3 regions of the Streptomyces sp. NPDC051582 genome follow, and region 1 is predicted to be linked to each of the others. Evidence: riboswitches for the same ligand, from Rfam matches in the RefSeq annotation. Region 1 holds a riboswitch; each other region holds the start of a gene.
What was found. Region 1 has a riboswitch for cobalamin ahead of AB0M92_RS20150 (prenyltransferase/squalene oxidase repeat-containing protein). Riboswitches for the same ligand answer to the same signal wherever they lie in the genome.
Positions count from the first base shown of each region.

Region 2: another riboswitch for cobalamin. It lies ahead of AB0M92_RS14385 (cobalamin biosynthesis protein); the one in region 1 lies ahead of AB0M92_RS20150 (prenyltransferase/squalene oxidase repeat-containing protein).
Region 3: another riboswitch for cobalamin. It lies ahead of AB0M92_RS06765 (energy-coupling factor ABC transporter permease); the one in region 1 lies ahead of AB0M92_RS20150 (prenyltransferase/squalene oxidase repeat-containing protein).

Region 1 is NZ_JBFAZJ010000014.1:143,198-152,860, forward strand. Features, by position in the region: gene AB0M92_RS20125 (M48 family metalloprotease) at 1-835, shown strand, start outside; gene AB0M92_RS20130 (ECF transporter S component) at 870-1,685, opposite strand; gene AB0M92_RS20135 (ATP-binding cassette domain-containing protein) at 1,685-3,340, opposite strand; gene AB0M92_RS20140 (energy-coupling factor transporter transmembrane component T) at 3,337-4,524, opposite strand; gene AB0M92_RS20145 (hypothetical protein) at 4,530-5,447, opposite strand; gene AB0M92_RS20150 (prenyltransferase/squalene oxidase repeat-containing protein) at 5,444-8,149, opposite strand; cobalamin riboswitch at 8,313-8,460, opposite strand; cobalamin riboswitch at 8,559-8,631, shown strand; gene AB0M92_RS20155 (hypothetical protein) at 8,763-9,663, shown strand, end outside.
Region 2 is NZ_JBFAZJ010000009.1:49,840-59,502, forward strand. Features, by position in the region: gene AB0M92_RS14350 (ABC-F family ATP-binding cassette domain-containing protein) at 1-1,152, opposite strand, end outside; gene AB0M92_RS14355 (neutral zinc metallopeptidase) at 1,401-2,291, shown strand; gene AB0M92_RS14360 (VOC family protein) at 2,352-2,747, shown strand; gene AB0M92_RS14365 (hypothetical protein) at 2,821-4,185, opposite strand; gene AB0M92_RS14370 (alpha/beta fold hydrolase) at 4,393-5,523, opposite strand; gene AB0M92_RS14375 (inorganic phosphate transporter) at 5,879-7,171, shown strand; gene AB0M92_RS14380 (hypothetical protein) at 7,200-7,421, shown strand; cobalamin riboswitch at 7,572-7,723, shown strand; gene AB0M92_RS14385 (cobalamin biosynthesis protein) at 7,761-8,720, shown strand; gene AB0M92_RS14390 (cobyric acid synthase) at 8,717-9,663, shown strand, end outside.
Region 3 is NZ_JBFAZJ010000003.1:256,330-265,992, forward strand. Features, by position in the region: gene glyA (serine hydroxymethyltransferase) at 1-716, shown strand, start outside; gene AB0M92_RS06740 (L-serine ammonia-lyase) at 1,318-2,700, shown strand; gene AB0M92_RS06745 (hypothetical protein) at 2,952-3,257, shown strand; gene AB0M92_RS06750 (SsgA family sporulation/cell division regulator) at 3,489-3,896, shown strand; gene AB0M92_RS06755 (hypothetical protein) at 4,015-4,515, shown strand; gene AB0M92_RS06760 (flavodoxin family protein) at 4,533-5,246, opposite strand; cobalamin riboswitch at 5,360-5,555, shown strand; gene AB0M92_RS06765 (energy-coupling factor ABC transporter permease) at 5,584-6,276, shown strand; gene AB0M92_RS06770 (energy-coupling factor ABC transporter substrate-binding protein) at 6,282-6,626, shown strand; gene cbiQ (cobalt ECF transporter T component CbiQ) at 6,630-7,379, shown strand; gene AB0M92_RS06780 (ATP-binding cassette domain-containing protein) at 7,376-8,197, shown strand; gene AB0M92_RS06785 (hypothetical protein) at 8,215-8,364, shown strand; gene AB0M92_RS06790 (PadR family transcriptional regulator) at 8,374-8,910, shown strand; gene AB0M92_RS06795 (EF-hand domain-containing protein) at 8,975-9,187, opposite strand; gene AB0M92_RS06800 (hypothetical protein) at 9,299-9,663, opposite strand, start outside.

The DNA.
Region 1 (9,663 bases):
CGTCGGCGCGGCCGCACTGGCACTCGGCGTCGTCACCTGCCTGGGCGCCCTGCTCCTTCCGCTCGCCCTCAGCCTGCCCGTACTCGCCGGACTCGCCCACCTGCTGCACCCCCTCCAGGCAGGCCCGGCGGCGCTCGTGGCCTGCATCTCGATGCTGGCGGGTGGCGCGCTGGCCGTCACCGCGACCGTCACGGCCCGTGGCGTCAAGGCAGAGGTGGTGCGCCTGCGCGCGGCCCGGGACCTCGTGGCCGGGATCCCCGCGGCAGGAGGCCTCTGCGTACTCGACGACGACCGGCCCGACGCGTTCGCCCTGCCGGGAGGTACGCGGCGAAGGGGCCGGATCGTGGTGACCGCCGGCATGCTCCGGGCTCTCGATCCGTGCGAGCGCGAAGCACTCCTGGGGCACGAGCGCGCCCACTTGGCCGGCCACCACCATCTGTTCTTGGGCGTCGCACAGCTCGCCGGATGGTGTCATCCGGCGTTGGCGTCCGTCCTTCCCCTCGTCTCCCTCGCCGCCGAACGCGCGGCGGACGAAGCCGCCGCGCGTGCCTGCGGGGACCGGCGGCTGACGGCGCGCGCCATCGGACGGGCCGCCCTGGCCTCGACGGCCTGCCGCAGCCGCCTGCAGGCGCCGGCGATTGCGGCCCGAGGAACCACCGGCCCGGTACCGGCGCGGGTCAAAGCCCTGTTCGCGCAGGCTCCGGCGCGGCGTGTCGCACCCGCCCTGCTCGCCATGGCCCTTCTCTGCGGGGCGGCGGGTGCCTCGTCCCTCGGCGGAGCCGTCTGGCTGCACCAAGGCGTGGAAGTGGCACAGGGCGAGCACCCCTCGGAGTAGCCCGGCGGCAGCAGTCGGCATGCATCGGTCCCTCTCAGGCGCTGAGGTCCGCGCCCGTGCGGTCGAAGCGGACCGGGGCCTGGAAGCGGGCCTTGCGGGAGGCGCGGCGCAAGACGGTGAGGACCGCCGGTCCCGCCAGGCAGACGCAGACGAAGTTGGTGACGGCGCGGCCGGTGTCCCAGCCGAGGGAGGTGGCGAGGTCGAAGGCCAGGTAGCGCTGGAACTGCTCGGTGAAGGGCAGTCCGGGCAGGTAGGCGATGGAGCTGTTCGGATCCAGGGAGAACGGCCAGAAGGACAGGTTGAGCAGGAAGCCGAAGAGGTACCCCGAGACGGAGCCGTAGGCGGCGAGGAGGGCGACCTCTCGGCGGCCGGTGGCCCTGGGGAGGAAGCCGGCGAGCATGCCGACGAAGGCGCAGCCGAACATCTGGTACGGCATCCACGGCCCGACCCCGCCGGTGATCAGCGCGGAGGCGAAGAGCGAGGTGCAGCCGAGGGTGAAGCCGAAGCCGGGGCCGAAGACCCGGCCGGCCAGGACCAGGATGAAGAACACCGTCTCGATGCCGGCCGTCCCGGCTCCCAGGGGGCGGATGGCGGCGTTCACGGCTGACAGGACGCCCAGCATCGCCAGGGCCTTGGAGTTGATGCCGCCCTCGGCGATCTCCGAGACGACCACGGAGAGGACGATCACCAGCAGCACGCCGAAGATCAGCGGCGGGGCGTAGTTCGAGCCGAACTTCCCCGGTGCGACGAGGAAGGGCCAGAAGAAGGCCACGATCCCGAGGAAGGCTGCCATGGAGATGACGGCGGCCGCACGCGGGCGGATCCGGATGGCAGGGCTGAGCGCGGTCATCAGGCGCGGTCCGTTCCTGCTGCGCTGTCGAGGGCTTCGGCGGCCTGGGCGACCGTGAGGTAGGGCAGGGGCGCGAGGATCTTGGCCGTCTGCGGGGCGAAGACCGGCGAGGCGACGATCACCTCGGTGGTGGGGCCGTCGGACACGACGTCCCCCTCGGCCATGACCACGACGCGGTCAGCGGCACGGGCGACGAACTCGACGTCGTGGGTGGCGATGACAACGGCTCGGCCGTCGGAGGCGAGGTCGTCGACGATCCGGATGAGCTGTTCCTTGGCACGGTAGTCGAGGCCTCGGGTGGGTTCGTCGAGGAGGAGGACGCGCGGGGCGGCAGCCAGCTGGATGGCGAGGACCAGGGCGAGTTTCTGTCCCTCGGACAGGTCGCGCGGGTGGGTGGCGTCAGGAATTCCGGGTGTCAGGCGGTCCAGGATCGTTCGGGCCGTGGTCCCGGTCGTGCTCACCTCCGACTCGGTATCGGCCTGTTCGAGTTCCTGCTTGACGGTTTCGAGGTACAGCAGGTCGGTGGGGGTTTGCGGGACGAGGCCGACGAGCCGCCTGGCCTCGGCTGCCGGCAGCCTCCGCGGGTCGGCGGGGGCGGCCGCTTCGTCGCGGGGGATGCGGACGGAGCCGGCCGCGCGGGGCCCTGAGCCCTGGAGCGCCCACAGCAGTGAGGACTTGCCCGAGCCGTTGCGCCCCATCAGGGCCGTGACCGCTCCGCCGCGCAGGACCAGGTCCACTTCCCGGACCGCGGGCACGCCCTGATGGGTGACGGTGATCCCGCGTGCGGCGAGGAGTTCGGGGCGGTTCGCCGGGAGGGGCGGCCGGGCAGGACCGGGCGTGGCGCCGGCCAGCCGGGTGCGCGCCGGGGCCGCTGCCCGTCGGGCGTCACGGATCGACAGGGGCAGCGGGTTCCAGCCGGCGGCTCGGCCGAGTTCCACGATGGGCGGCGCGATGGAGGTCGTACGGAAGACCTCGGCAGGAGGGCCCGAGACGACATGGCCGTCGCCGGGGAGGTGGATGACCCGGTCGGCGTACTGGACCACGCGCTCCAGCCGGTGCTCGGCGAGCAGTACGGTGACGCCGAGGTCGTGGACGAGGCGCGTGACTGCGGCGAGGACCTCTTCGGCGGCGGTCGGGTCGAGCGCGGAGGTGGGTTCGTCCAGGACGAGGATCCGGGGGTGGGCGGTGAGCACCGAGCCGATGGCCACGCGCTGCTGCTGCCCGCCGGAGAGCTCGTGCAGGGCGCGGTGGCGCAGGTCGGCCAGGCCCAGGAGGTCCAAGGTCTCCTCGACCCGCTTGCGCATGGTCGCGGGTGGTATCGCCAACTGCTCCATGGTGTAGGCGAGTTCCTCCTCGACGGTGTCGGTGACGAATCCGTCGAGAGGGTCTTGGCCGACGACGCCGACGACGTCGGCGAGCTCGCGCGGAGGGTGCGAGGCGGTGTCGCGGCCGTCGACGAGGACGCGGCCGTACAGGGTGCCGCCGGTGAAGTGCGGGACGAGGCCGTTGACGGCGCCGAGGAGGGTGGACTTGCCCACGCCGGTGTGGCCGACGACGAGGCAGAGTTCGCCTTCCTCGATGGTCAGGTCGACGTCCTTCAGAACGGGTTCCGCGGTGGCCTCGTACTGGACGGTGACCTGGTCGAAGGTGATCACTTGGCTGCCTCGGTGCGCGGTGCGGGGACGGGGGTCGCGGGGCGGGGTGCCGGGGGCGGTGCGAGGAATCCGGCGGCGCCCGCGAGGAGGATCGCGGCGGCGGGGACGAAGGGGAGGGTGGGCCAGCTGAGCGGATGGACGGACGGGTTCAGTTCGGCGGCGTTGAAGCCCGCGTTGCTGAAGAGGAGGACCGCCGACAGGATTCCGCAGCCGGCCACCGCCCATTCGGCGAGGAGCCACGGGTCCGGCCGGTAGGTGGTGCGGGTGACGCGTCGGCCTCCGAGACGCAGTCCGGCGACGCAGAGCAGCGCCCCTGCCGCCATGGCGGGCAGCCCCAGCAGCTTCGGCGCGGTGGCGTCCAGCAAGCCGTAGGCTCCGGCGCACAGCCCGCACATGCCCAGCAGCATGAGCACGCCCGTGATCCGGCGGGAGCGGCGGGTGGCGGTGCCGGCCCTGCCGTAGCCGCGCGAGTCCATGGCGGCGGCCAGCCGCAGCGAGCGCTCCAGAGCGTCCTCAAGTACGGGGACGACGATCCCGCGCAGGGCCCGGAGCCCCTTGGTGCGGCCGGCCCTCAGCAGTCGGGCGCGGTGCACCCGCTGGACGCTCTGGACCAGCTGCGGGGCGACGCTGATCGAGACGGTGACCGCGACGCCGAGTTCGTACAGGGCGCCGGGCAGGACCCGCAGGGCCCGTTTCGGGTTGGCCAGGGTGTTGGCGGCGCCGATGCAGCACAGCATGCAGGCCAGGCGCAGGCCGTCGGTGGCTGCGGAGAGCAGGGCTTCCAGGGAGACGGGGCCGCCGAGTTGGATACCTGCGTACCAGTTTGGCGTGGGAATGTGCGGGAGGGAGAAGAGGAAGTGGTCGTGCGGGGTGATGCCGGTGGCGAAGACCGCCCGGAAGGCCACCCGGATCGTGACGACGGTCAGCGCCAGGTACAGGTAGTACGTGAAGCCGCGGGCCCAGGGTGCTTCGGTGCGGCGCATCGTGATCACGTAGCCGAGGACGGCCAGGACCAGGAACAGCAGGAGCGGGTTGTTGGTGCGGCTGACGGCGGTGGCCAGGGCCAGGGCCCAGACCCACCAGGCGACCGGGTGCAGGGTGCGGGGCAGGCGGCGGCCGCCCCTGTCCGGCGCGGGGCGGGACAGGGGCGGCGTGGCCGCTGCGGACGTGATCGTGCGTGCCATGCGGCCTACTCGGTGCGCCGGCGGCGCTTCGCCGCGTACGCGGCAGCTCCGCCGATCAGCAGGACCAGCGCACCGGTCGCCACGGCGGGCAGGTACGAACCGACGTCGTGGCCCGCGTCCGCGGCGGGGGCCGCGTCGACGACCTCGGGGCCGGTGCTCGGTACGCCGGCTGCGGCGGCCGCACTGGGCGGGGACGAGGTCACGGACACGCTCGGCGAGGGGGTGGCCGAGGCGCTGGGGCTGGGCGCCGACGACGGGGACTGCTCGGGGGGCGCAGACGTCGGCCGCTCCGGCTTCGGTCCGGTGTCGGTGCCTGGCGGGACCGGCGCCGCCGTGCGGGTGTCCTTGGGCTCGGGCTGGCCGGCGCCGGTCGGCTCGGCGTTGTGGGCGCGCAGCTGGTCGGGGGTGACGGTGGGCTTGCCCTCCGTCCCCTCGATGTTCGTGCTGCCGAAGATCCACAAGTCGACGCCGCCCGGCTCGGGCTTGTGGAGCATGGCGCCCAGCTGGCTGTAGGTCCAGGTGCTCTGGCCGGGGTCGGCATGCCAGTACGACCAGTACGCGGAGGCGGGCGGGGTCAGCACGCAGGCGTCCTGCTCCGGGGTCGGGTACTGCCTGCCGCCCTGGTGACCGCTGTAGCCGATGCGGCAGATGAAGGCCGGGCCGTCGTGGCCGGTGCCGGTGGTGGCCCAGCCGCCCTGGTTCAGCAGCTCGTACCCGGTGGTGGGTGTCGTGCCGCAGGAGCGGTAGACGGGCCCTCCCCAGTGGCTGAAGTCGACGGCGAGGACGACGCCTGCCGAGGTGGTGCACTGGCCCACGGGCTGTGGGGCGGCCGCGGCGGGCGAAGCGGTGGCGGCCAGGGAGGCCAGGGTCAGCCCGACGGCCGCCGTGAGGTTGCCGAAGGCTCGTACGAAGCGGCTGGTCACTGGTGGCCCCCCTGCCTCGTGCGGCGGTTACGGGCGGCGCGCACGAATCCGCAGCCGAGAGCGGTGAGGAGTACGGCCGCCCCGACGATGCCGATGACCTGCGTACCGGTGTGGGCGAGAGCGCCGCCCCCTCCGCCGTCGCCGCCGGATCCGCCAGCGTCCTCGCCGGGGGTGACGATCTTCGGGGTGGTGGGCTGCGGGGTGGTGCCGTCGAGGCTGCGGGTGAGGGTGCCGAAGGAGATCCCGGTGGCGCCGCCGACGGCCTGGGTGGAGGCGCGCAGGTCGGAGCCGGGTTGGGCGTCCTTGGCGATGTTGAAGCCGCCGTCGGCGTTCTGCTGGGAAGTGAGGAAGGCGAGGGCCTTGGTGATCTGCGCCTTGTACTTGGTGCCGTCGAGGGACAGGCCCTGGACGGCGAGTGCGGCGGAGTTGACCGAGTTCCCGGACGCGCCGGGGAAGCCGCCGTCGGGCTTCTGCCGGGTCGCGATCCAGGCCAGGGCCTTGTCGACGGCTGCCTGGGACTGCTGGTCGGGCAGGAGGTCGAGGGCCATGGCGGCGATCGCGGTGGAGTCCACTTCCTCCGTACTCGGCTCGCCGATCAGGCTGACCCACCCGCCGGAGGGCTGCTGGAGGCTCTTGAGGTAGGTGATCGGTTCGGCCGCCGCGGCGCTCTCGCCCGCCCGGACCTGGGCGATGACGCCCAGCGACTGGGAGAAGACGGAAGTGGCGTTGGCGTAGGCGCCCTTGTCCGCGCAGGAGCGGTCCGGCGCCGGGGTCTTGGCCGGGCACACCGCCCTGGCGAGTGCGGCGATCAGGTCCTGGCCGCCGAAGTTCCGGGGGTTGCGGCCGACGGCTTCGGCGAGGACCGCCGCCTTGCCGAGCGAGCCGCCGCCCGCGTACTTGGTGTGGATGTTCGTCCACTTGTCGAGGGTGCGGCCGGTGCCGTCCTTGCCTCCGTGGTCGAGGTGGTCGACGATCCCGCGCAGGGACGCGTTGTCGGCGCCGGTGGCGGCCAGCGCGTACGCGCCGTCGATGGTCAGGCCGAAGTCGGCGAACCCGGTGCCGGGGGTGCTCTCGTAGTAATGGCCCTGGATGAGCCGTTTGGGGTCGGTGAGGTAGGCCGAGCCCTTCTCGGGGTCCGGGCCGTCGTCGGGCCGGACCGTCGGGCCCGTGGTCGGGGTCGGGCCGGTGGTGGGAGCGGTCGGGGAGGGCGAAGGATCCGGCTTCCTGGTGGTCAGCGTGACCAGGTCGCTCTTGGCTCCGGCGACGACGGCGGGGACGGTGGCGAACAGCAGGGGGTCCGTACCGCCGTCCTCGAAGGCGAAGGCGCCGCCGGGCAGTTGATGCTTGGACAGCCAGGAGACGGCCGCGTCCGCCCGGTCGGTGTCGCCGAGGTGGCGCAGGGCCTGGGCGGCGAAGCCGGTGGCGTACGCACTGCCCGCCGTGCCGTACGAGGCGGCGGGCAGGCCGCCGTCCGCGAGCTGGACCTTCTTCAGGTGGGCGCGGGCCTTGTCCACCGCCTCGCCGTGGCCGCCGGCCCGCTTGAGGGCGAGGGCGGCCAGGCCGGTGGCTCCGGGCTCGCTGTCGCACCAGTCGCCGCGGCGGATGAGCATGCTGGTGAAGCCGCCGTCCTCGCACTGCATGTCGGTGAGCCGGGCCACCGCGTCGGCCGGGGGCCGCACGTCGGCGCCGAGCAGGGCGATCAGGGCGAGGGCCTGGCCCTCGGCCTGGCCGGACGTGGTGCGGAAGTCACCCTTGGCCGTGCAGCCGGGCACCGGTTCGGGCGCGTCGGAGCCGCTGGTGCAGACGTACTTGACGAGGTCGCCGAGGAGGTCGTGCCCGCCGAAGGCGCGGGGGTTGCCGCCGGTCGCTTCGGCCACGAGGGCGAGCCGGGCCGAAGCCGCCGTCTCCGGCGCCTGGTCCTTGCCGGACGGGTAGGCGTACGCGTCGGTCTGCTCGGGCCGGGCGAGGAAGGCGGCCGCCTTCGCGGCCACCGGGCTCTTCGGGTCCGCGGCGGCGAGGGCGAGAGCGGACTCGGCGGTCAGGAGGTGGTTGGGGGCGGCGGAGCCCTCGTCGACGATGCGCTCGCCGTCCTTCAGCCGGCCGGTGATCCAGCGGGTGGCCGCGGGCACGTCGACTGCGCCGGGCGGGACCACCGGGCCCGTCGGATCGGTCGGGCCGGGCGAAGCCTCACCGCCGGCGGCGCGGACGTCGTCCGGGGAGAAGGCCGGCTTGCCCGTGCTGCCGCCGACGTCCGTTCCGCCGAAGACCCAGGCGTCCACGTCGCCCGGCTCAGGGGTACGGGCCATCGCACCCAGCGGGCTGTACGTCCAGTTCTTCTGGCCCGGGGAGGCGACCCAGTACGACCAGTAGGCGGAGGCCTGCGGGGTCAGCTCGCAGGCCTCCTTGTCCGGAGTGGGGTACTGCGTACCGGAGTTGAACGCCCCATTGCCGATCCGGCAGATGAACGCCGGTCCGTCGTGGACCGTGCCCGTGGTGGTGAAACCGGCCTCGTGGAGCAGGTCGTAGCCGGAGGTCGGCGTCGTGTCGCAGCCGCGCTCCACCTTGCCGCCGAACGGGCCGAAGTCGACGGCCACGATGGCGCCCACGGTGGCCGTGCAGTCCTTGACCGGGTCGGCGCTCGCCGTCGTGGCCGGTGTGAGGAACCCGACGGTCACGCCGGATGCGAGCAGCACGGCCGCCATCATGGACAGCAGTCTCTGTCTGGTGCTCGTACCGTGCGCCGGCTGTTCGGTGTCCACCCGCGGCCCCCTCGTCCGTGCCGGGCAAACGGGGTGCGTGGCGATACGCCCCGTACGCGATCCCGCAGGGGCGGAGACGACCACACCGTAGTCCGCGACGGCGTTCTTCGTGCAACGACACGGCCACAGGCAATCCGGCTCGCCCGGGACGGTTCCGGGCCTACGGTTGCGGGTCAGCGCCGGAATTCGACCGGCTTCCCCTGGGGCTGAGTACTTATCAGCCGCCATGGAACACGGCCGCGCCTGCACCGTCAAGGTGGGGTGCGTCTCATCCCGAGGCGCCGGCCTGCGCCGAACTCCCGGATGCTGGCGCACCCTTGATCACTGGGGTAGCGTCCTGGGCTGCCACATGGGGGAATCCGGTGAGAACCCGGAGCTGACGCGCAGCGGTGTGGGACGGGGAGCCGTTCCGAGCCCGAATGCCCATACGGCGACGAAGCAACAGGAAGCCGTACCACGCGTCCCGGACGGCGGCCCTCCTCCCCCGCTCCTGCCGCGGTACGCGCATGGTCCGGGGCCCGGACCGGCCGGCGTCCGCCGATTCCAGGAGCAGGCCATGAACCGTTCCCGCACCTCCCGCCGCCTCGCGCTCGCGGCGCCCGCCGCGCTCGGCGCCTTCGCCCTCACCGTGCTGCCCGCCTTCGCGACCTCGACTCCGGCGCAGGTCGCCACGTCCAAGACGAACGGTGTGGCGTACCTCAAGTCCCTCCAGGCCGCCGATGGTTCCTACGCCGGAGCCGGGCTGTCCAACGAGTGGGCGTTCAGCGCGTTCGCCGCAGCCGGTACCGCGGTCGTCGACGTCGCACCCGGCGGCGACACGACGAAGAACGCCCGGACCGTCTACCGCAACCTGCTCTCCACGTCCGGCTGGCCCTCGGCCTCCCCCGTGGTCACCGACTACGAGCGCGGCACCCTGAACGCGTACGCGGCCGGCATCGACCCGGCCCGCGTGTCCGCCTCCCGCAACCTGATCGCGAACATCTACGGCCACTGGCAGGCGGCAGAACCCGGCTACTTCGGCCCGTCCGGCAACTTCAACGGCACCGTCTTCGCAGCCCTCGCCCTCGGCGGCGCCAAGACCCGGACCGGCGGCGCCCGCACACCCCAGTCCCTCACCGACTCGCTGGTCGCCCGCATCCGCGCCAACCAGCACAACGACGGCGGCTGGCAGTACGGCAAAGCCGAAGGCAATCCGACCGCCCTGGCCACCGCCGGTGACGTCGACATGACCGGCGCCGCCATGGCCGCCCTGTGCGTCTCGGGCGTCCCGAACACCGACACCGACGTGGTCCAAGCCAAGAACTTCCTCAAGGGCAAGCTGGTGACCACCTCGGGCGCCTTCAACTCGATGTACGGCGTCAACACCAGCTCCAACGGCTGGGCGGTGGCCGGCTTGAACGCCTGCGGCATCAACCCGCAGACCGGGGACTTCCTCACCACCGCCGGGAAGACCCCGG
Region 2 (9,663 bases), on a different contig from region 1:
GGGGACGACCGTGCCGGTGTCCGGCTTCTCGGTGCCCGCGAGGAGGCGCAGCAGCGTGGTCTTGCCGGCGCCGTTGAGGCCGAGGATGACGACGCGGGAGCCCTTGTCGATGGCCAGGTCGACGTCGGTGAAGATCTCCAGGGAGCCGTACGACTTCGACAGTCCCTCGGCGGTCAGCGGGGTCTTGCCGCAGGGCGCCGGGTCCGGGAAGCGCAGCTTGGCCACCTTGTCGGAGACGCGGACCGCGTCCAGGCCGGCGAGCAGGCGGTCGGCGCGCTTGGCCATGTTCTGGGCGGCGACGGTCTTGGTGGCCTTGGCGCGCATCTTGTCGGCCTGCGAGTTCAGGGCCGCGGCCTTCTTCTCCGCGTTCTGGCGCTCGCGCTTGCGGCGCTTCTCGTCGGCCTCGCGCTGCTGCTGGTAGAGCTTCCAGCCCATGTTGTAGATGTCGATGACCGAGCGGTTGGCGTCCAGGTAGAAGACCTTGTTCACCACGGTCTCGACCAGGTCGACGTCGTGGGAGATCACGACGAAGCCGCCGCGGTAGTTCTTCAGGTAGTCGCGCAGCCAGACGATCGAGTCGGCGTCGAGGTGGTTCGTGGGCTCGTCGAGGAGCAGCGTGTCGGCGTCCGAGAAGAGGATCCGGGCGAGCTCGACGCGGCGGCGCTGACCACCGGAGAGGGTGTGCAGCGGCTGGCCGAGGACCCGGTCGGGCAGGCTCAGGGCGGCCGAGATGGTCGCGGCCTCGGACTCGGCGGCGTACCCGCCCTTGGTGAGGAACTCGGTCTCCTGGCGCTCGTACTGCTTGAGCGCCTTCTCGCGGGTGCCGCCGGAGCCGGTCGCGATGCGCTCCTCGTTCATGCGCATCTTCTTGAGCAGGACGTCGAGGCCGCGGGCGGAGAGGATCCGGTCGCGGGCCAGGATGTCGAGGTCGCCGGTGCGCGGGTCCTGCGGGAGGTAGCCGACCTCGCCCGAGCGGGTGATGGAGCCGCCCGCGGGCTGGCCCTCGCCGGCGAGGCACTTGGTGAGCGTGGTCTTTCCCGCTCCGTTGCGGCCGACCAGGCCGATGCGGTCGCCCTTGGCGATGCGGAAGGAAGCGGACTCGATGAGGACGCGGGCGCCGGCGCGCAGCTCGACGCCGGTGGCGGTGATCACGGAAATACTCCAGGGCGGGGGGACGGCGGAAGGGGGGCAGGACGCGATGCTTCGACGCCGCTAATCCGCGAGGAGATTTGCCATGGGATTCATTCTACCGGGGGTGCGCAACCACTTTTCGGGGCGTCCGGCCCTTGACGGGTCCCCCGTTCGGCTCAGGGACGGCCCCGATGGGGCGGGGGGCGTATCAGGATGGACCGGGTGATACTCGCCGCAGGGGCGGCCACGTTGAATCGAGGCGGTGCGGGATGCAGTTCGACGACGACGCCAATCTGGACACGTCCGAGGTCAAGGACGTGCGCGGCAGCCGCGTCCCGGGCGGGCGGGCGACGATCGGCGGCGGCATCGCGGGCCTCATCGCGCTGGTCCTCGGGCTGCTCTTCGGCGTGGGACCGGACCAGCTGGGGCTGTCCTCCGGGAACCCGGAGTCGGCGGCGACCTCTTCGTCGGTCAGCGAGGTGCAGCAGAGCTGCCGGACCGGACGGGACGCGAACACCCGCGAGGACTGCCGGCTGGTCGCGGTCGTCAACAGCACCCAGGACTTCTGGAAGAACGAGTTCACCCGGCGCGGCGGCCGCTACGCCCCGGCGTCGACGGTCTTCTTCAAGGACCGGGTGAACACCGCCTGCGGCGCCGCCACCAAGGCGGTCGGCCCCTTCTACTGCCCCGCCGACCGGCAGGTCTACCTGGACCTGGGCTTCTTCGACGACCTGCGGACGAAGTTCGGCGCGAGCGGCGGCCCCTTCGCCCAGGCCTACGTCGTCGCCCACGAGTACGGGCACCACATCCAGAACCTGACCGGGACCCTGGAGAAGGCCCAGGACGGGCAGCAGGGCGCCAACAGCAACGCGGTCAAGGTCGAGCTCCAGGCCGACTGCTACGCCGGGGTGTGGGCGCACAACGCGACGCGGACCCCCGACCGGGCCACCGGCCGCCCGCTGCTCACCAGCCTCACCGACCAGGACATCAGGGACGGCCTGGACGCGGCGGCCGCGGTGGGCGACGACCGGATCCAGGAGAAGTTCCAGGGCCGGGTGACCCCGGAGTCCTGGACGCACGGCTCGGCGCAGCAGCGCCAGCAGTGGTTCTACCAGGGCTACCGCACGGGCGACATGGCCCAGTGCAACACCTTCCGCTGACTGCCGGCGGCGCCTGCCATGCTGTGACACAGGTCACCGTCACGAGAGGGAGTGGTCGTCATGACAGGCGTTCCGTCCATCTGTCCCACGCTGCGGTATCGCGACGCGAAGGCGGCGATCAAGCTGCTGACCGAGGCCTTCGGCTTCAGCCAGGTCGCGGTGTACGAGGGCGAGGACGGCTCGGTGATGCACGCGGAGCTGGCGTACGGCAACGGCCTGGTGATGCTCGGCAGCAAGCGCACCGGCACCGTCTTCGACAAGGCCATGGGGGACGGCGGGCCCGTGGGGGTCTACGTGGTGGTCGACGATGTCGACGCGCACCACCGGCGGGCCGCGGAGCACGGCGTGGAGGTCCTGATGGAGCCCACCGACCAGGACTACGGGTCCCGCGACTACATGGCCCGAGACGCCGAGGGCAACATCTGGAGCTTCGGGACGTACGCGCCGCAGGTCTGAGACCCGCGGCGCGTCCCCGTTCCCCGTACGCGTCCCCGCTGCCGCCTGCCCGGCGCCAGGGGCGCCACGGGTGCTACGCGCCGCCGGTATGGACCTGGAAGGCGGCCCGGCGGACCGCCTTGGCCAGGGCCGGGTCCGGGTGCGCGGCCGCCAGGGCGACCAGGACCTGGACGGTGCGCGGGTGGCCGACCGCGCGGACCTCGTCGAGCAGCCGCGGGACGGTGGTCCGGACGGCCGAGTCGAGGTGGCGCGCCAGCAGGTCCGCCTCGCCGTGGTCGGCGATGGCCGCCGCGGTGTCCACCCAGAGCCAGGTCGTCTCCTCTGCGGTGAGCACGTCCTGCGCCTCGTCGGGATCGACCCCGTCGTGCTCGGCGAGCCAGAGCAGGGCGTAGGGCCGCAGGGCGGGATCGCGTACGGCGGCGCGCACCTCGGGTTCGGCCGGGGCCCCGACCACCCGCAGGGCCTCGAAGGCGAGGCCGCGCAGCAGGGCGTCCTCGCCGCGGGCGGCGTGCAGCAGTTCGCTGACGGCGTGGCCGACGGGCCGGGCGGCGAGCCAGGCCTGGTACTCGGCGCGGGCGGGTCCCGGGGTGAGCCGGGCGCAGCCGTGCAGCATCGCGGCGGCGGACTGCTCGATGTTGCCCGCGGGGCTCTGCGCGGCCACGCAGATCTGTTCGAGCTTGACCCAGACGGCCCAGCTGCCGAGCGGGGTGAGGGCGGCCTGCGCCGGTCCGAGGGTGACCGCGTCCACGGCGGCGAGCCCGCCGAGCGCCCAGCGCAGCAGCCGGGCGAGCGGGACGGGCGCCGCGTGGCCGTTCACCTCGGGGGCGGCGTCCGGGTCGGCCCCTGCCCCGTCGGCGGGCGCCGTCTCGCGCGCGGGGGCGTCGTAGGGGATCTCGCAGCGCTCGTCGCGCAGTTCGGTGACCCGCTGCCCGAGCAGGTCCAGCAGGTCCGGGACGGTGACGGGACCGGCGGACAGCTGGAGCAGGGACAGCAGTTGGGGCATCGCCTCGACCACCTCGGCGACGACCGCCGGGGCGATGTCGGCGGGGGCCGGGTGGACGAGCGACCATGCGTCGAACAGGGCCACCCAGCCGCGCAGTACGGCGGTGTCGTCGCGGTCCCAGGCGCGCAGCCGCCAGCCGGGCCGGGCCTGGCCGCCGTGCACCTCGACGAGCCCCGCGAGCCGGGCGCGGTCCCAGCCGACCCGGATCTGCCCGTGCGTCAGGTTCAGTGCACCGGCGGCGCGTTCGACGTCGGCGGCGGGCAGCGCTCCCGCCGGGGCGGGCCTGCCCCCGTCGCCGGCCCCGAGGTTGAGCTCGGCCCAGCGGGCGAGCCGTACCGCGTCGGCCAGCGAGGCCCGGGCCCGGCTCGCGAGTTCGGCCGTGGCCGGGGTGCCGGCCGGGGGCCTCGAAGCGCTACGGGCGCGTCGGTCGGTCACCGCCTTGCGGGCCGCGGCGACGGAACGCGGGGAGACGAGTCGGAGTCTGGAGTCGCGAGCCAACTGCTCATCAGGCTTTCGGGACGTCACGGAAGCAGTCTCGCCCGTCACCGGCCGAAAGCCCAAACGGAACCAGCCATTATCGTCAGCTGGCCGGGGTACATACCGGGATTCTCCGCCCTCCCCGCCCCGTCCGGCACACGGCCTTCACATGAGAGGGGTCAGGAAGCGCCTCAGGGCTTCCTCGTATCCGGCCGGATCCGCGTTCCACATCGCCCCGTGCGGGGCTTCGCGGACGGTCCGCAGCGTGACCAGGTCGGGGCGGGCCGCGGCGAGCCGGCGCGAGGGCTCCCAGGGGGCGAGCGCGTCGTCCGGTCCGTGGAAGATCAGGACGGGTACGCGCAGCGCCGCCGGGTCCGCGCCGGGGGCCAGCCGGTCGGCCCGCAGGCCCGCGCGCCCCTCGGCGGCCCGCACCGCGAACGGAACCAGCGCGGCCGGGGTGCGGCGGGCGGCGACGAGCGCGCGCAGGGTGGTGTGCCAGTCGAGCACCGGCGAGTCCAGCACGAGCCCGCAGATCCGGTCGGCGAGGGCCGAGCGCTCGGCGGCGTGCAGGGCCATGGCGGCCCCGGTGGACCAGCCGTGCAGGACGACCCGGCGGGCTCCGTAGCGCACGGCGTAGCGGATGGCGGCGTCCACGTCCCGCCACTCGGATTCACCGAGGTGGCCGAGACCGTCCGGTGACGCGGGTGCCCCGAGGTCCCCGCGGTAGGCGAGGTCGAGGACGGGCATCCGCTGGCGGTGCAGGAAGGGCATGACCACCATCGGGTGCTCCCGGCCCGCGCCGAGTCCGTGCACGGTGATCACCCAGGTGTCGCGGGCGGCGGGCACGAACCAGGCGGGCAGTCCGCCGAGCTCGCCCGGGACGTCCACGTCGGCGTGTTCGAGCCCGAGGGCGGTCCGCGGGTTCCCCACGTGGACCTGGGGGGTGAGGGTGACCCGGGTGCCGGGGTCGAGGCTGCCGTGGGTGACGGCGAGGAGCCGGCGCACCACGGCGTCCGGGCCGGGATCGAACCCGTCGAGCACGGATCCGACCACCGCGTGCACCCCGGGGGCGCAGAGCCCGTACGTACCGGGGCGCAGGGAAGCCAGCGAGCGGGTCAGCGTGATCCGCCCGGGGCCGGTGGAGTGGACGCCGAGCCGGGGCCCGCCGGGCAGGGGGCGGCCGGGCTCGTGCCGCAGGGCGGCGTCGGCCGCGTACCGGCCGGCGGCGACCGCGACGGCGCCGGCCCCGACGAAAGTGGTCGCGACGGCCGCGGCGGTCGCTGTGGCGGAAGGCACGGCTCCAGTGTCGAGGCGGGAGCGCCGTCGGGCCACTGGAGCGGAATGTTCCGATTGCGGCCGGGCGGGGGCGGGAAGACGGGGGGCGGCGGTCCGGCGGGCCGGGCGGACGGGGAGTGATCTGCGTCTCCCCCGCCTCCTCCCGGGGCGGGCCGCAAGGACCGGGACCCCTCGTGAACCCACTCGGTTACCCGGGGTTGACGTGCATCAATCGGCGTATCAGCGGCAAAATGGGGATGAAGGTCCCGATGACACGACGGGCCAGTACACCGCTCCGCCCGCGTCAGTTCACCTTCCGTTCATCCAGGTTGCCTACGGTCGCCGAGCCACTGACGTCAAACAGAAGCCTGGGTAAATGGAGCACATAACGCTTCTCCTCGGGATCGTGATCATCACCGCTCTCGTGTTCGACTTCACGAACGGTTTCCACGACACAGCCAACGCGATGGCGACCACCATCTCGACCGGCGCCCTCAAGCCCAAGACGGCGGTGGCCATGTCCGCCGTGCTCAACCTCGTCGGCGCGTTCATGTCCGTGGAGGTCGCCAAGACGATCTCCAAGGGCCTGGTCAACGAAGAGGGCATCCAGCCAGAAGTGATCTTCGCCGCCCTCGTCGGCGCGATCCTCTGGAACCTCGTCACCTGGCTGGTCGGTCTCCCCTCCAGCTCCTCGCACGCCCTGATGGGCGGCCTGGTCGGCGCGGCCGTCGCCTCCGCCGGCCTCGGCGCCGTCAACGGCGGCACGCTCGTCACCAAGGTGCTGCTCCCCGCGGTCGCCGCGCCGATCGTGGCCGGTGCGGCCGCGATGCTGGCCGCCAAGGTCACGTACAAGCTGGGCGGGAACGTCGGCAAGAAGACCTCCGCCAAGGGCTACAAGGCCGGTCAGATCGCCTCGGCCGGTCTCGTCTCCCTGGCGCACGGCACCAACGACGCGCAGAAGACGATGGGCATCATCACCCTGGCGCTGGTCGCCGGCGGCGCGCTCGCGCCCGGCTCCAACCCGCCGGTCTGGGTCATCGTCTCCGCCGGCATGGCGATCGCCATGGGCACCTACCTGGGCGGCTGGCGCATCATCCGCACCATGGGCAGCGGCCTGACCGACCTCCAGCCGCAGCAGGGCTTCGCCGCCCAGACCTCGGCCGCGAGCGTCATCCTCGCCTCCTCCAGCCTCGGCTTCTCCCTCTCCACCACCCACGCGTGCTCCGGCGCGGTCATGGGCGCGGGTCTGGGCCGCAAGGGCGGCGTGGTCCGCTGGTCCACCGCCACCCGCATGTTCATCGCCTGGGGCCTGACCCTGCCGGCCGCGGCCGTCGTCGCCTCCGGCGCCGAGCTGGTCATGCGCACCGGTGACGTCGGCGTCGCCGCCGTCGCGCTCTTCCTGATCGCCTCCTGCGTCGCCATCTGGCTCATCTCGCGCCGCCAGGTCGTCGACCACAGCAACGTCAACGACGCACAGGCGGCCGCGGCCGAGGAGCCGGGTGTCGTCACCACGGCCATGGCCGCCGTCACGGTCCCGCCGACGGTGGCCGCCGAGGCCGCCGCCGAGGCCTTCGCCGGTACGACCGCCGCGGTCACGGACGAGGCCCTGAGGGCCACCATCCCGGCGGCCGCCCCGACCGCACCGGCGGCTCCCGCCGCCGCGGTCTGACCCCGAGAACGACAGAGGAATCCGCAGTATGAAGATCGACTGGGCAGCACTCGGCTCCGTCTTCGGGGTCAGCCTCTCCGCCACCGTCGCCCTCGTGGCCCTGTTCACCCTGGGTCTGGTGGGCCTCTCCAAGCACGAGACCGCCACCGAGCAGGGCGGTACCGCCGCCCTCGCCCGCAGCGGTGCGTACGCCTGCTTCGCGCTCGTCACGGCGGCCGTGGGGTACGGGATCTACCTGATCGTCAGCTGACCTGACCCGATGCCCCGGTCCGACCGATCGGGGCACGGCGTGCCAAAGCTCCCTCCGGGTACCCCGGGGGGAGCTTTCGTACACCCGGGACCCGTGCCCGCGATCCGTGCCCGCGGCCTGCCCCGCCGCAGGTCAACGGCGAGTTGACGGGCCTTCGCGGTGCGTGGTGGACTGCCCGAGCCAATACGGCGGCATGGAGAGGAAGTCCGGTGCGAATCCGGCGCGGTCCCGCCACTGTCACCGGGGAGCACGCGGCACGTGCGCCCCGGGAGCCAGGAACTCCCACCGCCGGACACGTCGAACCAGGGCGCGGACCCTGAGTGAGGACATACCTGCACCATGCGTGCCGACCGCGTCTTCGCGTACGGCGCCACGGCGGGCCTGATCGGCGACCGGATCCTCGGTGATCCGCGCCGAGGGCACCCCGTGGCCGCCTTCGGACGAGCCGCCGCCGCCGTCGAACGCGCCCTGTGGCGCGACGACCGCGCACGGGGCGTTCTGCACACCCTCATATGCGCCGGGGGCGCGGCCGCCGTCGGCGCGCTGGGCGCCCGCGCCGCGCGCTCCCGGCCCGCTGCCGCCCGTATCGCCCTGACCGCTGTGGCCACCTGGGCCGTCGTCGGGGGCACCTCACTGGGCCGGGAGGCCCGCGCCATCGGCGGCGCGCTCGCCGCCGGGGACGCCGAGGTGGCCCGGGAGCGGCTGCCGCACCTGTGCGGGCGCGATCCGCAGGCCCTGGACGAGCAGCAGATGGCCCGCGCCGTCGTGGAGTCGGTCGCCGAGAACACCTCCGACGCGGTGGTCGGGGCCCTGGTGTGGGGCGCCGCCGCCGGTGTCCCGGGGCTGCTGGCCTTCCGCGCCGTGAACACCCTCGACGCGATGGTCGGCCACAAGTCCCCGCGCCACCTGCGCTACGGCTGGGCCTCGGCCCGGCTCGACGACCTCGTCGGCTGGCCCGGCGCGCGGCTGACCGCCCTGGCCGCCGCAGTGGCCGGGCCGGACCGCCGGGGAGCCGTACGGGCCTGGCGCACGGACGCCGCCGCACACCCGAGCCCGAACGCCGGACCCGTGGAGGCCTCGTTCGCCGGGGCGCTCGGCGTACGGCTGGGCGGGACCCTCGCGTACGGCGGGCGGGTAGAGCACCGGGCGGTGCTGAACGGCACGGAGGGGCGGCCGGTGGAGGTCGCGGACATCGAGCGCGCCGTGCGGCTGTCGCGTCAGGTGACGTGGCTGGCGCTGGGGGCGTGCGTGGCACTGCGCTGTGCGGTGTCGTACGGCATACGGAAGGGACGCGGATGAGCGGCGCGAAGCTCGGCGGGGGACTTCTCGTCGCCGGCACCACATCGGACGCGGGCAAGAGCGTGGTCACGGCGGGCATCTGCCGCTGGCTGGCCCGGCAGGGCGTGAAGGTGGCGCCGTTCAAGGCGCAGAACATGTCCCTTAACTCGTTCGTGACGCGCGAGGGCGCCGAGATCGGGCGCGCCCAGGCGATGCAGGCGCAGGCGGCCCGCGTGGAGCCGACGGCACTGATGAACCCGGTGCTCCTCAAGCCCGGCAGCGACCGCAGCAGCCAGGTGGTGCTGCTGGGCAAGCCGGTGGGCGAGATGAGCGCGCGCGGCTACCACGGAGGGCGTCAGGAGCAGCTCCTCGGGGTCGTCACGGACTGCCTGGAGCAGCTGCGGGGCACGTATGACGCCGTGATCTGCGAGGGGGCGGGCAGTCCGGCCGAGATCAACCTGCGCCGGACCGACATCGTGAACATGGGCATCGCGCGGGCCGCGCGGTTCCCGGTGGTCGTGGTCGGGGACATCGACCGGGGCGGGGTCTTCGCCTCGTTCTTCGGGACGACGGCGCTGCTGTCCCCGCAGGACCAGTCGCTGATCGCCGGATACATGGTCAACAAGTTCCGCGGCGACGTGTCGCTGCTGGAGCCCGGGATGGAGATGCTGCGCGGCCTGACCGGGCGCGCGACGTACGGGGTGCTCCCGTTCCGGCACGGGCTGGGCATCGACGAGGAGGACGGGCTCCGGGTCTCCCTGCGGGGCGCGGTGCGCGAATCGGTCGTGGCCCCGCCGGTCGGCGAGGACGTGCTGCGGGTCGCGGTGTGCGCGGTCCCGCTGATGTCGAACTTCACGGACGTCGACGCGCTGGCGGCGGAGCCGGGCGTGGTGGTGCGGTTCGTGGACCGGGCCGAGGAACTGGCCGACGCGGACCTGGTGGTGGTGCCGGGCACCCGCGGCAC
Region 3 (9,663 bases), on a different contig from region 1:
TGGACTTCGCCGCCTTCCGCCGCATCGCGGACGAGGTCGGCGCGTACCTGATGGTCGACATGGCGCACTTCGCCGGCCTGGTGGCCGCGGGTCTGCACCCGAACCCGGTGCCGCACGCCCACGTCGTCACCACCACCACGCACAAGACCCTCGGCGGTCCGCGCGGCGGTGTCATCCTGTCGACGCAGGAGCTGGCCAAGAAGATCAACTCCGCGGTCTTCCCGGGTCAGCAGGGCGGTCCGCTGGAGCACGTGATCGCGGCCAAGGCGGTCTCCTTCAAGGTGGCGGCCTCGCCCGAGTTCAAGGAGCGCCAGGAGCGCACCCTGGAGGGCGCGAAGATCCTCGCCGCCCGCCTGGTCCAGGACGACGTCAAGGCCGTGGGTGTGGACGTCCTCACCGGCGGCACCGACGTGCACCTGGTCCTGGTCGACCTGCGCAACTCCGAGCTGGACGGCCAGCAGGCCGAGGACCGCCTCCACGAGGTCGGCATCACGGTCAACCGCAACGCGATCCCGAACGACCCGCGGCCGCCGATGGTCACCTCGGGTCTGCGGATCGGCACGCCGGCGCTGGCCACCCGCGGTTTCGACGCCGAGGCCTTCACCGAGGTCGCCGAGATCATCGCGCAGGCCCTGAAGCCCGCGTACGACGCGGAGGACCTGAAGGCGCGCGTCTCGGCGCTCGCCGCGAAGTTCCCGCTGTACCCGACGCTCTAGGCTCCACGGGTTCCAGGCGACGACGTGGAGGGGCCCGGCCCTGGTGGTGCACGGGGCCGGGCCCTTCTCATGACCGAAGGCCCCGGGCGGATGCGGTCCATCGCCCGGGCCCCGGTCGTCCCGGCCGCGGTGGTGATCCCGGACCCGACCGGGCCGGTCGCGGTGGGCGCCTTCCGCCGCACCGACCCGGACCCGCGCCGTCCCTTCCGGCTGCCGCACGCCTCGGTCCCGTCCCCGCCGACGCTCGCGTCCGCCGACTGCGCGGTCATCGCCCCGGCCCGGTGGATCGTCTTCCCTCCTCGGCGTCCAGGCCCGCTCCGCCGGGCTGCCAGGGTCCGCCCCGATCCTGGAGACGGCCCTCACGGCGGAGCCCGCCGCCGCCCCGGACGACCTCGCGGAGCGGGATCGTGACCTGATCCGCGCCTGACCGCAACCTTGCGCACCCGGTCCGGCAGACGAGCCGTTCACTTCACCGCGTTAAGCTCGTCTGTCGGACAAAATCCGAACAATCACCCCTCCCGAAGCTCCCGAACCACCCGAACCGCCGCACCGCCCCTCCTGCACCCTCCCACCCCACGAGCAGACAAGGGAGTCCGCCACCGTGGCCATCTCCGTCTTCGACCTCTTCTCCATCGGCATCGGCCCCTCCTCCTCCCACACGGTCGGCCCGATGCGCGCCGCCCGCATGTTCGTGAACCGGCTGAAGAAGGACGGCGTGCTCGCCCAGACCGCTGCGGTCCGGGCGGAGCTGTACGGGTCCCTCGGTGCGACCGGCCACGGCCACGGCACGCCCAAGGCGGTGCTGCTCGGCCTGGAGGGCCACTCCCCCCGCTCGGTGAACGTGGAGAGCGCCGACGACGAGGTGGAGCGCATCCGCAGGACGGGCCGCCTGCGCCTGCTCGGCACCGAGATAGGGAGCGCCCACGAGATCGTCTTCGACGAGCCGAGCCAGCTGATCCTGCACCGCCGCCGGTCCCTGCCGTACCACGCGAACGGCATGACGCTCTTCGCGTACGACGCAGCCGGCGCCCCGCTGCTGGAGAAGACGTACTACTCGGTCGGCGGCGGCTTCGTCGTGGACGAGGACGCGGTCGGCGAGGACCGGATCAAGCTCGACGACACGGTGCTGAAGTACCCCTTCCGCAGCGGCGACGAGATGCTGCGCATGGCCCGCGAGAGCGGTCTTTCGATCTCCGCGATGATGCTGGAGAACGAGAAGGCCTGGCGCACGGAGGAGGAGATCCGCGAGGGCCTGCTGGAGATCTGGCGGGTCATGCAGGCGTGCGTCGCGCGCGGCATGTCGCGCGAGGGCATCCTGCCGGGCGGCCTGAAGGTCCGCCGCCGGGCCGCGAACACCGCTCGCAAGCTCCGCTCCGAGGGCGACCCGCAGGCGCTGTCGATGGAGTGGATCACCCTCTACGCGATGGCCGTGAACGAGGAGAACGCGGCCGGCGGGCGGGTGGTCACCGCCCCGACGAACGGCGCCGCGGGCATCATCCCGGCGGTCCTGCACTACTACATGAACTTCGTGCCCGGCGCCGACGAGGAGGGCGTGGTCCGCTTCCTGCTGGCGGCCGGCGCGATCGGCCTGCTCTTCAAGGAGAACGCCTCGATCTCCGGCGCCGAGGTCGGCTGCCAGGGCGAGGTCGGCTCGGCCTGCTCGATGGCGGCGGGCGCCCTCGCCGAGGTCCTGGGCTGCACCCCGGAGCAGGTGGAGAACGCGGCCGAGATCGGCATGGAGCACAACCTGGGCCTCACCTGCGACCCGGTCGGCGGCCTCGTCCAGATCCCGTGCATCGAGCGCAACGGCATGGCGGCGGTCAAGGCCGTCACCGCGGCCAAGATGGCCATGCGCGGCGACGGCTCCCACAAGGTGTCCCTCGACAAGGTCATCAAGACCATGAAGGAGACCGGCGCCGACATGAAGGTCAAGTACAAGGAAACCGCCCGCGGCGGCCTGGCGGTCAACGTCATCGAGTGCTGATCCGCCGCACTTGACGCGGGAGGGGCCCGGCGCGGTGCGCCGGGCCCCTCCCGCGTTCCACAACTTGGTGAAGTCGCAGGCCAATTGAGGTTTGCACGGAGTTGATCACGCTTGAGGGCGAACCCTCCGCCGCGGGCTGGTCTCTCGAAGATCGCATGCGCCATGGTGATCACGTGACGTCGCGGCCACACCCCCGGCGGTCGGCCAACCGCCTTGGACCGCAGCCTTTTTGTGCACTGGAGGACTTCATCATGGCAAGCAACCGCAGCATCCGCGTCCTGGCGGCTGTCGCAGCGCTCCCCTGCGCCGCCCTGCTCTTCACGGGCACGGCCCAGGCCGACAACGGAGCCGGTGCGGGCGTCTCGTCCAACGCCGCCGTCGGCGAGATCCTCGGCAGCGGGGTCGCCGGCGCCAACCTCGGCAACTCCTCCACCACCCAGCAGGTCGCCACGGGCTCCGGGGCGTCCAACCAGAACAACGGCGCCCAGGCCAACGGCGCCGGCTTCACCGCCCTCGGGCAGTCCAACGGCTCCCTCGTCTTCCACCCCGTCCCGTAACGGTCCGGTGACGCGGCGGCCCGCCCTCCCCCCGGAGGGCGGGCCCCTTCGCGTTCCCGCCCCCCTTTCCGCGCCCTTCCCGGCCCCGAGCCCGCCCCTTTCCTGTGACAAATGAGGTCCAGCGGCCCCCGGGATGAGGACTTTCGGCCCGCGGGGGTAGCCGGGAGGTGGGTTAGCTTGCCCGAGAGGGCCGCCGGGCCCCCGGCCGGACACCACAGAGAGGCGCTGCGCATGGACGGAATCGAATACCGCGTCCTCCCGCTCCGGCTGGAGGCCTCCCCCGAGCCCCTGCCGGTGGACGGGGCCTTCACGTACCGCCGCGACCGGCCCTACGAGCTGGCGCTCGACTTCCGGGGCGCCGGGACGCACCTGGCGCGCTGGGTGTTCTCCCGGGACCTGCTGCTCGACGGGGAGACCTGTGTGACGGGCGAGGGGGACATCCAGGTGTGGCCGCGCTGGCAGGGCGCGGAACCGCGGGTCTTCCTCGCCTTCAGCAACGGCGCTCAGAGCTGCGTGGTGTCCGCACGGGCGAAGGACGTGCGGGCGCTGTGCCGGCAGCTGGTCGCCCTGGTGCCCCGGGGCGAGGAGCAGCGGCACTACGACCTCGACGCCGAGCTGAGCACCCTGCTGCCCCGGTAAGTTACCCGTTGGTGGGTTTTCTTCTGTTTTGAGCGGTTTTAGGTGCAACCATGAGCCTGCCGGGGAGTGTCTTCAGCAGTGACACCGGTCCCCGCCTCTGAAGAATCAGGGGGACGTCATGAACCACCTCCGCCGCCGGCAGCTCGTGGCCCTCGCCACGGGTGTGCTGCTCACCGCCGGGATCACCCTCGCCGCTCCGGCCTCGGCCGTGGTGCGGCCCACGCCGCTCGTCGTGAACGCCCGCTGGGGCGGGCACTGCACGTACGACCGCATCGTCATCGACCTGCGGGGATACGTTCCCGGGGCCACCGTCACCCGCGTCCCCCGGCTGGTCCACGACGGGTCCGGCGCGCCCGTCCCGCTGGCCGGGAAGTACTTCCTCCAGATCCGGCTGCATCCCGCCGCGGCCCACGACCGCGCGGGCGCCGGCACCTACCGCGGACCACGGTTGGTCGAGATCCACCTGCCGCAGCTGAAGGGCCTGGCCCTGACCGGCGATTTCGAGGGGTACGTGACCTTCGGCGCCGCGTTCGGCGCCAAGCCCTCCGTCAGCTCGTTCACGCTGCACGCGCCGGAACGCCTCGTGCTGGACGTCGCCCACCGCAACGTCTGCCGGTGACGGTCACGGTCACGGTCCTACCGGTGCTCGGGGTTCGGGAAGTCGAAGCGGCAGCCGGCGTCCCACTCCGAGCGCTGGTTGCCGTGCGCCGGAACGCCGCCCGCGCGCTTGAGCAGGGCGGCCAGGTGCATGAGGTTCCATGACATGAAGGTCGTGTTGCGGTTGGTGAAGTCGTTCTCGGGGCCGCCCGAGCCGGGGTCGAGGTACGAGGGCCCGGGCCCGGCCTCACCGATCCAGCCCGCGTCGGCCTGGGGCGGGATCGCGTAGCCGAGGTGCTGGAGGCTGTAGAGGATGTTCATGGCGCAGTGCTTGACGCCGTCCTCGTTGCCGGTGACGAGCGCGCCGCCGACGCGGCCGTAGAAGGCGTACTGACCGTGCTCGTTCAGGATCGAGGAGCAGGCGTAGAGCCGCTCGATGACCTGCTTCATGACGGAGCTGTTGTCACCGAGCCAGATCGGGCCGCACAGCACGAGGATGTCGGCGTCCATGATCTGGCTGTACAGGACGGGCCACTGGTCGGCTTCCCAGCCGTGCTCGGTCATGTCCGGCCAGACACCGGTGGCGATGTCGTGGTCGACGGCCCGGATGAGCGAGGTCCGCGCACCGGCCGCCTCCATGACGGCGCGGCTGCGGGCGATCAGCCCCTCGGTGTTGCTGGTTTCCGGCGAGCGCTTGAGGGTGCAGTTGACGTAGACGGCGGTCAGGTCTGAGTAGTCGTAGTCGTCGGCCACCCCGCCAGCCTGCGGGCCGCCTGCGGGGGCCGCCAGCGGGCCGCACCCGTTCGGGCACGGGGCGTGCGGACACGGGACGTTCGGACCGGATTGGTGCAGGTCCGTCCGTCCGACTAGGGTCAACGGGCCTTGGTGTACGGGAAACCGGTGGAAGACCGGTGCGGCCCTCGCCACTGTGAACGGGAAGTCCGGCTCCACTCTTTCGGGAAGCCACTGGGCGGCGCGGGAAGTTCCGCACCGCCCGGGAAGGCGGGGCCAGGGCATCAGCACCCGTGAGCCAGGAGACCGGCCGGGGCGCGTTGTCCATCCACGAGGTGCTGGAGAGGTCTCCCCACTCATGCATATAGCCGAGGGCTTCCTGCCCCCTTTGCACGCGGTCGCCTGGGGCGCCGCGTCCGCTCCGTTCGTCGTCCACGGTGTCCGCGCCCTCACCCGTGAGGTGAAGGCGAACCCGGAGAGCACGCTGCTGCTCGGGGCGTCGGGAGCATTCACTTTCGTCCTGTCCGCCCTGAAGATCCCGTCGGTGACGGGCAGCTGTTCGCACCCCACCGGGACCGGGCTCGGGGCGATCCTGTTCCGGCCGCCGATCATGGCGGTGCTCGGCACGATCACCCTGCTCTTCCAGGCGCTGCTGCTGGCACACGGCGGGCTGACCACCCTCGGCGCGAACGTGTTCTCGATGGCGATCGCCGGGCCGTGGGCGGGGTACGGGGTGTACCTGCTGCTGAAGCGCTTCGACGTGCCGCTGATGGTGACCGTCTTCTTCGGCGCGTTCTTCGCCGACCTGGTCACGTACTGCGTGACGTCCGTGCAGCTGGCGCTGGCCTTCCCGGACCCGGGCACCGGGTTCGCGGGCGCGCTCGTGAAGTTCGGCGGCATCTTCGCGGTGACCCAGATCCCGCTCGCGGTGAGCGAGGGGCTGCTGACCGTGCTCGTGATGCGGCTGCTGATGCAGTCGAGCAAGTCGGACCTGGTCCGGCTGGGCGTCGCGAAGCTCACCGGCCGCAGCGAGCAGAAGGCGGCCGCGTGATGGGCATGAGCCGGAATTCCAAGATCAACGGCCTGCTGCTGCTCCTGGTGGCGGCGCTGGCCGTACTGCCGATCGCGCTGGGCATGGGAGAGGGCAAGGAGGAGCCGTTCGCGGGCGCCGACGCGCAGGCGGAAACGGCGATCACCGAGCTCAAGCCGGACTACGAGCCGTGGTTCTCGCCGCTGTACGAACCCCCCTCCGGGGAGGTGGAGTCGGCCCTGTTCGCCCTCCAGGCGGCCCTGGGCGCGGGCGTGCTCGCCTACTACTTCGGCGTCCGCAAGGGCCGCCGTCAGGCCGCCGCGGCCGGTGCTGCCGCGGCCGCGCCGGACACCACCGCCTCGGAGTCGTAGACGGTGCTGCCGATCGACGTGGCGGCGCACGGCAGCCGGTGGCGGCGCCGGCATCCGCTGGAGAAGGCCCTGCTGGGGCTCGGGCTGACGGTCACCGCCGTGTGCCTGCCGCCCTGGCCCGGCGGCCCGCTGGTCGCCGCCGCCACGCTCGCCGTGCTGCTCGGCCCGGCCGGTGTGGCCGGGCGGCAGCTGTGGCGGGCCTTCCGGATACCGCTGGGCTTCTGCTTCACCGGCGCGCTGCCGCTGCTGGTCGCCGTCGGCGGCCCGGCCGGGTTCGTCTCGCTCGCGCCCGACGGCCCCCGGCACGCCGCCGAGCTGCTGCTGCGGACCTCGGCGGCCTCCCTGGGCGTGCTGCTGTTCGCCTTCACCACGCCCGTCTCGGACGTCCTGCCCCGGCTGGTCCGGGCCGGGGTCCCGGCGCCGGTGGTGGACGTGGCCCTCGTCATGTACCGCATCGGCTTCCTGCTGCTGGACTCGCTGACCCAGGTCCGGCGCGCCCAGGCGGCCAGGCTGGGCCAGTCCGGGCGGGCGGCGGTGTGGCGTTCGCTGGCCGGGCTCGCCGCGACCTCCTTCGTACGGGCCTTCGACCGCGCGGCGCGGCTCCAGGACGGCCTGGCCGGGCGCGGCTACGACGGCGCGCTGCGGGTCCTCGTACCCGAGGCGGCCCTGTCCTGGCGGTTCCTGGCGGCTTCGGGGTCCCTGCTGGCTGCCCTGATCACCCTGACCCTCACCCTGAAGGGGCTCTACCTGTGAACCCGTTGGTGGAACTGGCCGGCGCCGGCTACGCGTACGAGGACGGCCCGGCGGTCCTTTCCGGCGTGGACTTCGCCATCGCCGAGGGCCGGGCGCTGGTCCTGCTGGGCCGCAACGGCAGCGGCAAGACCACGCTGATGCGGCTGCTGAGCGGGGGCCTGCGGCCCGGACCGGGCTCGCTGCGCCTCGACGGGACGGCTGTCTCGTACGACCGGGCGGGGCTGACCCGCCTGCGCACGGCGGTGCAGCTGGTGGTCCAGGACCCGGACGACCAGCTGTTCGCGGCCTCGGTGGAGCAGGACGTGTCGTTCGGCCCGATGAACCTGGGTCTGGCTGCGGAGGAGGTGCGTGCCCGGGTGGACTCGGCGCTCGCCGCGCTGGACATCACGGCGCTGCGGGACCGCCCGACGCACCTGCTCTCGTACGGGCAGCGCAAGCGCGCCGCCATCGCGGGGGCGGTGGCGATGGCTCCGCGGGTGCTGATCCTGGACGAGCCGACGGCGGGCCTGGACCCGGACGGGCAGGAGCGCCTGCTCGACGTCCTGGCGGGCCTGCGCGCGGCCGGCACCACGGTGGTGATGGCCACGCACGACGTGGACCTGGCGGTCCGCTGGGCCGACGACGCGGCGGTCCTGACCCCCTCGGGCATCCGCACCGGCCCGGCGCAGACCCTGCTGTCGGACCCGGCTCTCCTGGCCGCGGCGGGTCTGCGCCAGGCCTGGTCCCCGGCGGTGACGTCCCTGCTGCGCGCCCACGCCCTCCTGGGCCCGCGGGCCCCGGGCCCGAAAACCCCTGAAGCCCTGGCCGCCTGGCAGTAGGGTCCGTCCCCCTGCGGATGTCCGAGGCGACGAGCGAACCCATGTCCCCGCGGTGGGACGGCGACGACCGCGCCTTCTCGCTGACCGGGCATCCCCGGCTGATCGACGTCACCACGGGGGGTGTCCTGGCGGAGCGGACCGGGGTCCTCGACCTCCCGCGTCCCTAGGATGGCCGCATGTCGCTGCCTCACGCCATCCTCACCGCCCTGATGGAGAAGCCCTCGTCGGGGCTGGAGCTGACTCGGCGGTTCGACAAGTCGATCGGGTACTTCTGGTCCGCGACGCACCAGCAGATCTACCGCGAGCTCGGCCGGCTGGAGGAGGCCGGGCTGATCCGGGAACTGCCCAGCGAGGTGCCGGTGCGCGGGCAGAAGAAGCAGTACGAGGTGCTGGCCGCCGGCAGCGCGGAGCTCGCGCGGTGGGTCGGCGAGAGCCAGGACCCGAAGGCCATCCGGGATCCGCTGCTGCTGAGGATCCGGGCGGCGGCCGTCGTCGGCCCGAACGGGCTGGCCGCGGAGCTGCGGCGCCATCTGGATCTGCACCGCCGGCAGCTGGCGGTCTACGAGGCCATCGAGGAGAAGGACTTCCCGCCGGGGCGGGACTCCGACGAGGACCGGCTGCGCCGGCTCGTCCTGCACGGCGGCGTCGGCCTGGAGACGTTCTGGCTGCGCTGGCTGGAGGAGGCCCTGGCCGAGGTCGAGGACATGGCCTGACCCGGGAACGCGGCGAAGCCCCCGACCGCCCGGCAGGGGCGGTCGGGGGCTTCGCGAAGCCTGCTTACTTGTTCAGGGCGTCCCAGAACTCGTCGAAGCTCATACGGCCGTCGCCGTTCGCGTCCTTGGCGGCGATCACGGCGTCCGCGACGGCGCCGGTGACGAACGCGTCACCCATCGCCTTCATGGCCGCGCTGTACTCGTCCGCCGTGACGAAGCCGTCACCGTCCGCGTCGAACTTGCCGAACGTCGCCCGCGCGCTCTCGATGTCAGCCACTGGGATCCACCCCTTCTCGGTGCTTGTTGACCGGCCAAGGGTAGCGGCAGTCCCGCCCTGCTCCGTCCGGGGGGCGTCCGGCCCGTACCGGGCCGCTCCCGCGGAGCGGGTCTAGCGGAAGATCCCCGTGTGGCCGAGCGAGTAGCGGCCCGGCTGGGGGTAGACGGCCAGGCCGTGCGGGCCGCCGCCCACCCGGATCTTGGCGAGCTGCTCGCCGGTCGTGGTGTCGATCGCGTACACCTCCGAGTTGTAGCGGCCCGACAGCCACAGCACCTTGCCGTCGGCGGAGACGCCGCCCATGTCGGGGCTGCCGCCGTCCGGCAGCTCCCACTTCTTCGTGAGCTTGTTCTGCTTGAAGTCGAAGACGGAGATGCTGCCCTCGCCCCGGTTGGAGACGTACATCTCGCGTGAGTCGCGGCTCACGTAGAGGCCGTGGGTGCCCTTCCCGGTGGGCAGCAGTTTGGGGACGTCGAACT